2 linked regions of the Catenuloplanes niger genome follow. The protein of the gene in region 1 interacts with the protein of each later gene in a pairwise test. Links are inferred from orthologs where the notes say so. Each region holds a gene or a part of one and is shown on either strand. Other genes may lie near its edges. The genes, in order: rpe and eno.

Region 1 (3,294 bases):
CGTGATCCGGCACGCGACCCGCTACGGCGGCGGCGCGACCGGCCGGGCCCGGGCCCGCGCGGCCGCGCTGCTGATGCTCGCGCTGCCCGGCGGCGTCTACCTCTACCAGGGCGAGGAACTGGGCCTGGAGGAGGCGACCGACATCCCGGACGAGCTCCGTCAGGACCCGAACTTCATCCGTACGAACGGCGCCGACCGCGGCCGGGACGGCTGCCGGGTGCCGATCCCGTGGTCCGGCGCGGCGCCGCCGTTCGGGTTCTCCCCGGACCCGGCGGCGGGCACGCCGTGGCTGCCCCAGCCGCCGGCCTGGGCCGAGCTGACCGTGGAGGCGCAGCAGTCCGACCCGGACTCGACGCTCACGCTCTACCGGGCCGCGCTGGAGATCCGTCGCGAGCGGCTGGGCGAGGGCGAGCTGGAGTGGCTGTCCGAGCCGGGCGATCCGGTGCTCTGCTTCCGCCGTACCCCCGGGGAACTGATCTGTGTGGTCAACATGGGCGACGAACCGGCCGAGGTCGACCCGCGCGCGACCCCGCTGCTGGCCAGCGCGCCGCTCGGCGCCGGTGGGCTGCTCCCGCCCGGCGCCGCGGCGTGGTTCGCGGACTGATCACCGGTTCGCCGGCGCCACCCGGTCCTCAGTCGTCGGCGAGGCGGGGCGGGAAGCCGCCGGTCGCGATCGGGCCCCAGGAGTCGATCGTGACGCGGATCAGCGACTTGCCCTGGGCGACCATGGCCGCGCGGTACTCGTCCCAGTCCGGGTGCTCGCCGGAGATGCAACGGAAGTAGTCGACCAGCGGCTCCAGCGCGTCCGGCAGGTCCAGCACCTCCGCGGTGCCGTCGACCTGCACCCACGCGCCGTTGAACTCGTCCGACAGGACGCACACCGAGACCAGCGGGTTCCGCCGGGCGTTGGTGGACTTGGCGCGCTCGGGATAGGTGGAGATCACGATGCGGCCCTCGGTGTCGACGCCCATGGTCACCGGCGACGCCTGCGGGCGGCCGTCGGCGCGCGTGGTCATCAGGATCCCGTGGTGCCGCGGCCGGACGAAGTCGAGCAACCCGTCCCGGCCGACCCGGGTGTTCGTGGCGATCGTGCGTGGCATGCAGACATTTCCCCTCGGTACGTGGCTTCGCCGCAACCCTATGCGGCACTGGTGATCGAAAAGCCCGGCGATCGGTAGACTCACTGTCGTGGACGCGCCGTCGATCGTCATCGCCCCCAGCATCCTGGCCGCCGACTTCGCCCGCCTCGCCGATGCGGCGCGCGCGGTCGAGGGAGCGGCGGACTGGTTGCACGTCGACGTGATGGACAACCACTTCGTACCGAACCTGACGATCGGCCTGCCGGTCGTGCAGAGCCTGCGCAAGGCCACGCCGATCCCGTTCGACGTGCACCTCATGATCACCGATCCGGAGCGCTGGGCGCCCGGCTACGCCGAGGCCGGGGCGTACAACGTGACGTTCCACGCCGAGGCCACGGACGACCCGGTGGCGCTGGCCAAGACGCTGCGCGCGGCCGGGTCCAGGGCCGGCCTGGCGATCGACCGGGACACCGACGTCACGCCGTACCTGGAGCTGTTGCCGCACTTCGACACGCTGCTGGTCATGACGATCAAGGCGGGCTTCGGCGGCCAGAAGTTCTTACCGGAGACCCTCGACAAGGTCCGTGCCGTGCGCCGCCACATCGACGCCGGCCACCTGGAGGTCCGCCTCGAGGTGGACGGCGGCATCGCGGCCGACACCGTCGCGGCCGCGGCCGAGGCCGGCGCGGACGCGTTCGTGGCCGGCACCGCCGTCTACGGCGCCGACGACCCCGCCGAGGCGATCCGCAAACTCCGCGCGCTGGCCTCCGCATGAGCGGACCATCGGCTCGGCGCCGGCCGCCCCGCGGCCGCGGCGTGAAGGGCGACCCGGCATGAGCAGCAGCGAGCGCGACGAGTTCGGGCCGGAACCCGGCCGGGACCTGATACTCGTCGTCGACGACGACCGGGACATAGCGCACTTCGTGGCGCTCAACCTGAAGCTCGACGGCTTCGACGTGGTCGTGGCCAACGACGGCAAGCAGGCGCTGGAGGAGATCGACAAGCAGCGCCCGTCGCTGGCCGTGCTCGACCTGATGATGCCGGAGATCGACGGTCTGGAGCTGACCCGCCGGCTGCGGGCGAACCCGATCACCTCGACCCTGCCGATCATCATGCTCACCGCGAAGAGCATGACCATCGACAAGGTCAACGGTCTCAAGGCCGGCGCCGACGACTACATGGTCAAGCCGTTCGACACGTCCGAACTGGTCGCGCGGGTCCGCAACACGCTCAACCGCAACCAGGAGTCCCGCGAGGTCTCGCCGCTGACCGGCCTGCCCGGCAACAGCCGCGTCAAGCGCGAGATCAGCGACCGCATGCGCAGCGGCGCCGACTACGCCGTCGGCTACATCGACATCGACCGGTTCAAGGCCGTCAACGACGTGTACGGCTTCGACCGCGGCGACGCGTTCATCCAGGCCCTGGCGCGCAGCCTGCACCGCGCCGTGGTCCAGGTCGGCCTGCCGCCGGTCTTCCTCGGCCACATCGGCGGCGACGACTTCATCTTCATCTGCCACCCGGAGCAGATCCGCCCGCTCACCCAGGCCATGGTCGTCGACTTCGAGCGCGCGGCCGACGAGCTCTACGACCCGGAGCACGCCCGGCGCGGCTACATCGAGGTCCCGGACCGCCGGGGCGGCAAGCAGCGCGCGGCGCTGGTGACGCTCTCGATCGGCGTCGCCACCACGGGGGAGGGCCGTCGTTTCGACGACCCCCGCATCGTGATGGCGATCGCGTCGGACATGAAGAAGACGGCGAAGAACCAGCCGGGGTCGTACGTCGCCATCGACAAACGGGGCAACGTCCAGGGCGCGTAGCCGGGTCCCGCGCATGCGCGGCGCTGCTGGTCTCCCGGATGACGCGGGTGCCGGGCGACATGTGTGTGCCCCGGGGGGAGGATCGGGCCGGGACTCGATCCACACCGAGGGCGCGGCTCGCCCACGGTGCGCGGCCGCTCCGCGAGTCGGATGCGCCGCCGGCCGCGATCGCGCGGCGGCGCGGGTATTCGGTCGAGTTCGCGTTCAGTGGCGCATTACGCCGCGAATACGGCATATCGCCCGGACGGTTCCGCCGGCCGCTGCGTTGTGACGTCGATCGCCCGGTGGCAGACGTTCGCGCGGCAACGTGTAAGACTCAGGGGTAGCCCACCACGCGCTGGCGGGACTCGGTGAAATTCCGAACCGGCGGTGATCCGCTCCACCCGGAGCGGTCAGCC
Region 2 (3,132 bases), 3.8 Mb from region 1 along the record:
CCCCGGCCGACTCCAGCCGGCTGATCGCGCTGGTCGCGCGCGGGCAGGTCAGGTAGAAGAGCGTGGGGAACGGCGTGCCGTCCGCGAGCCGGGGCGTGGTCTCCACGACGTCCGGGTTGCCGCACGGGCAGCGGTGCGCGACCGCGCGGGTGCCGCGGGGCGTGCGGCCGAGCTGGGCGGCGACGGCCGCGAGGTCCGCCGGGGTCGCTTCCTCGCGATGCGGCGGGTGGATTTCCTGCGTCACTTATTTATTGGCTTCCTGGATGCTGGACCACAACGTGTCGTACCACTTGTCGGGCGTCTCGGGCGGCGCGGACGGGAGCCCGACCGTGCCCGGGGCGGCACCGGCATCCTGGTTCATCACGATCAGCAGCGTCTCGTCGGGGTGGGCGTAGTAGAAACGATTGCGGACCTGGGTCCGCACGTACTCGTCGTCCTGCCACTTGTCGACCAGCTCGGTGAGCTGCCGGATCCGCTCCCGCTGCTCGGCCTGGGACGCCTCCATCGCGGCGATGTCCGCCTCCTGCGACAGATAGAGCCGCACCGGGTACGTGTACGCGAGCGCGAGCGCGATCAGCACCACGATCAGCACCGCGGCCCGCCCGGTATAGCGCCGGGGCTGGGTGGCGGTGGTGCGCTTCGCGGCGCCGGCCGCCGCCGCGCGCCGGGCGGCCGCGGGACGGCTGGCGGAACGGCCGGCCTCGGTCGGCCGGGGCTCACGGACGATGCTGGCGTCACGGATCGCGGTGCGGGCACCACGCCCGCTCCGGGCGGGCGAACCGGCCCTGCGCGTCGGTCGCGTTCCGTGTCCGCCGCGAGCGGGTCCCTGACCGCCCGGCGATCGCCGTTGCGTCACGACACCCACCCCCCTGCCCCCGCCGTACCCATTCTCACGCTAAGCAACCATGACGGGCGCGAGGGCCGAGAGCAAATCCACGGGATTTTTGATCAGATACTGCAAACCCCTGGCGGATGAGACTCCCGGCCCGAGCGACCTACGTGGGTACTACGTGACTCTGAGTTACTTGGCGGCCTTGTAGCGCGGGAACGCGCCGGCGCCCGCGTACCGCGCGGCGTCCGCCAGCTCCTCCTCGATGCGCAGCAGCTGGTTGTACTTCGCGACGCGCTCGGAACGGGCCGGGGCGCCGGTCTTGATCTGGCCGGAGCCGACCGCGACCGCGAGGTCCGCGATGGTGGTGTCCTCGGTCTCGCCGGAGCGGTGGCTCATCATCGACTTGAAGCCGTTGCGGTGGGCCAGCTCGACCGCGTCGAACGTCTCGGTCAGCGAGCCGATCTGGTTCACCTTCACCAGGAGCGCGTTCGCGGCCTTCTCGGCCACGCCGCGGCCCAGGCGGGTCGGGTTCGTGACGAACAGGTCGTCGCCGACGATCTGGATCTTGTCGCCGAGCGCCGCGGTCATCGCGGTCCAGCCGGCCCAGTCCTCCTCGTTCAGCGGGTCCTCGATGGAGACGATCGGGTACGTCTCGCACAGCTTGGCGTAGTAGTTGATCATTTCGTCGGAGGACTTGGAGCCGCCCTCGAACGTGTACGACCCGTCCTTGTAGAACTCGGTCGCGGCCACGTCCAGCGCCAGCGCGAAGTCGGTGCCGAGCGAGTAGCCCGCCTTCTCGATCGCCTCGGCGATCAGGTCCAGCGCGGCGGCGTTGGTCGGCAGGCTCGGCGCGAAGCCGCCCTCGTCGCCCAGGCCGGTCGCCAGGCCCTTCTTCTTCAGCACGGACTTGAGCGCGTGGTAGACCTCCGCGCCCGAGCGCAGCGCCTCACGGAACGTGGACGCGCCGATCGGGGCGATCATGAACTCCTGGACGTCGACGTTCGAGTCGGCGTGCGCGCCACCGTTCAGGATGTTCATCATCGGCACCGGCAGCAGGTGCGCGTTCGGCCCGCCGAGGTAGCGGAACAGGCTCAGCTCGGCCGAGGCCGCCGCGGCCTTCGCGACCGCCAGCGAGACGCCGAGGATCGCGTTCGCGCCCAGCTCGGACTTGTCCGCCGTACCGTCGATGTCCAGCATCTTCTGGTCGATCAGGCGCTGCTCACTGGCCTCGTAGCCGAGCAGCTGGTCGACGATGCGGTCCTCGATGTTCGCGACCGCCTTCTCGACACCCTTGCCCAGGTACCGGCCGGCGTCGCCGTCACGCAGCTCGAGCGCCTCGAACGCGCCGGTGGAGGCGCCGGACGGGACCGCGGCGCGCGCGATGGTGCCGTCGTCCAGTCCGACCTCGACCTCGACGGTCGGGTTGCCCCGCGAGTCGAGAATCTCCCTGGCGACAATTCCCTCGATGGTGGCCATTTTGTCGTGTCGCTCCTTGAGTTGTGATTACCGGCCCGCGTGGCAGGCGGTGTCTGCCGTCCCGCCGGCGGGACGTGTGAGCCGAACCCCCGATCGCCGCCACCCTGCGGCCGACCACGACGCTGAGCCTATCCAGCCGGGCGGGGGCGCCGCGTGCGAGGCCGGGGAAAACCCTCAGGGTGCCGCGCGGGAGACCGATGGGTGAACGTGAGTTTTCCCTCCCCCGGCATCAACGAGCGGGTCGAGATCACGGTGAAGCGCGGCGGCACGTACCGCTCCCGCGTGGAGGATCTCGACGGCGCGCTCCTCTCCCTGGCCGCGCCGCTCGACCTGCTGGTCACCGACGTGCCCGACCCCGGCATGGAGCTGACGGTCCGCTGGATCGCCGGCGAACGCGGCCGCTACGCCGCGGACGCGGTGATCACCCGCGTCGTGCACGGCCACGTCAGCACGTGGATCGTGGAGATCACCTCCCGCCCGGCGATCGAGCAGAACCGCGAGTACGTCCGCGGTGGCGGCGGCGAGCCGATCGAGCTGACCGTCGGCGAGGACGGTGAACCGCACCGTGGCGAGGTCATCGACGTCAGCGAACGCAGCATCAAGGCGGTCTTCAAGCGCCTGGACATCGCGGAGGGCTCCGAGGTCGCGCTGCGCCTGACGCTCGAGGACGAGCAGATGACGCTGCACGGCAAGGTCTACCGCGTGGTCGACCAGGCGGCGACGTCCGAGGTCCAGATCGTCCTGATGCTCGACGCGGACGAGCGCCAGGCCCAGGCGATCCGCCGCCACGTGATGAACCTGCAGCGACTCGCCCGGGCCCGCGC

What was found.
Region 2: the proteins of rpe (region 1) and eno interact in binary tests that used the Escherichia coli proteins (3 or more experiments, as listed by UniProt). The link is inferred for Catenuloplanes niger from one-to-one orthologs.

Annotation. Positions count from the first base shown.
Region 1 is NZ_JAVDYC010000001.1:7,201,936-7,205,229, forward strand. What follows is about bases 43-3,021. They hold rpe (ribulose-phosphate 3-epimerase), read left to right. Parts: upstream 43-1,188; coding sequence 1,189-1,854; downstream 1,855-3,021. Other genes in these bases: J2S44_RS31380 (glycoside hydrolase family 13 protein), read left to right, coding at 43-604; J2S44_RS31385 (PPOX class F420-dependent oxidoreductase), read right to left, coding at 633-1,100; J2S44_RS31395 (GGDEF domain-containing response regulator), read left to right, coding at 1,913-2,896. Outside these bases: more of J2S44_RS31380, read left to right, coding at 1-42. UniProt on the Escherichia coli protein: Catalyzes the reversible epimerization of D-ribulose 5-phosphate to D-xylulose 5-phosphate.
Region 2 is NZ_JAVDYC010000001.1:3,408,346-3,411,477, forward strand. The notes cover bases 166-2,982. They hold eno (phosphopyruvate hydratase), read right to left. Parts: upstream 2,309-2,982; coding sequence 1,022-2,308; downstream 166-1,021. Other genes in these bases: J2S44_RS14835 (DUF501 domain-containing protein), read right to left, coding at 166-244; J2S44_RS42915 (FtsB family cell division protein), read right to left, coding at 245-856; J2S44_RS14850 (PilZ domain-containing protein), read left to right, coding at 2,516-2,982. Also shown: more of J2S44_RS14835, read right to left, coding at 1-165; more of J2S44_RS14850, read left to right, coding at 2,983-3,132. UniProt on the Escherichia coli protein: Catalyzes the reversible conversion of 2-phosphoglycerate (2-PG) into phosphoenolpyruvate (PEP). It is essential for the degradation of carbohydrates via glycolysis.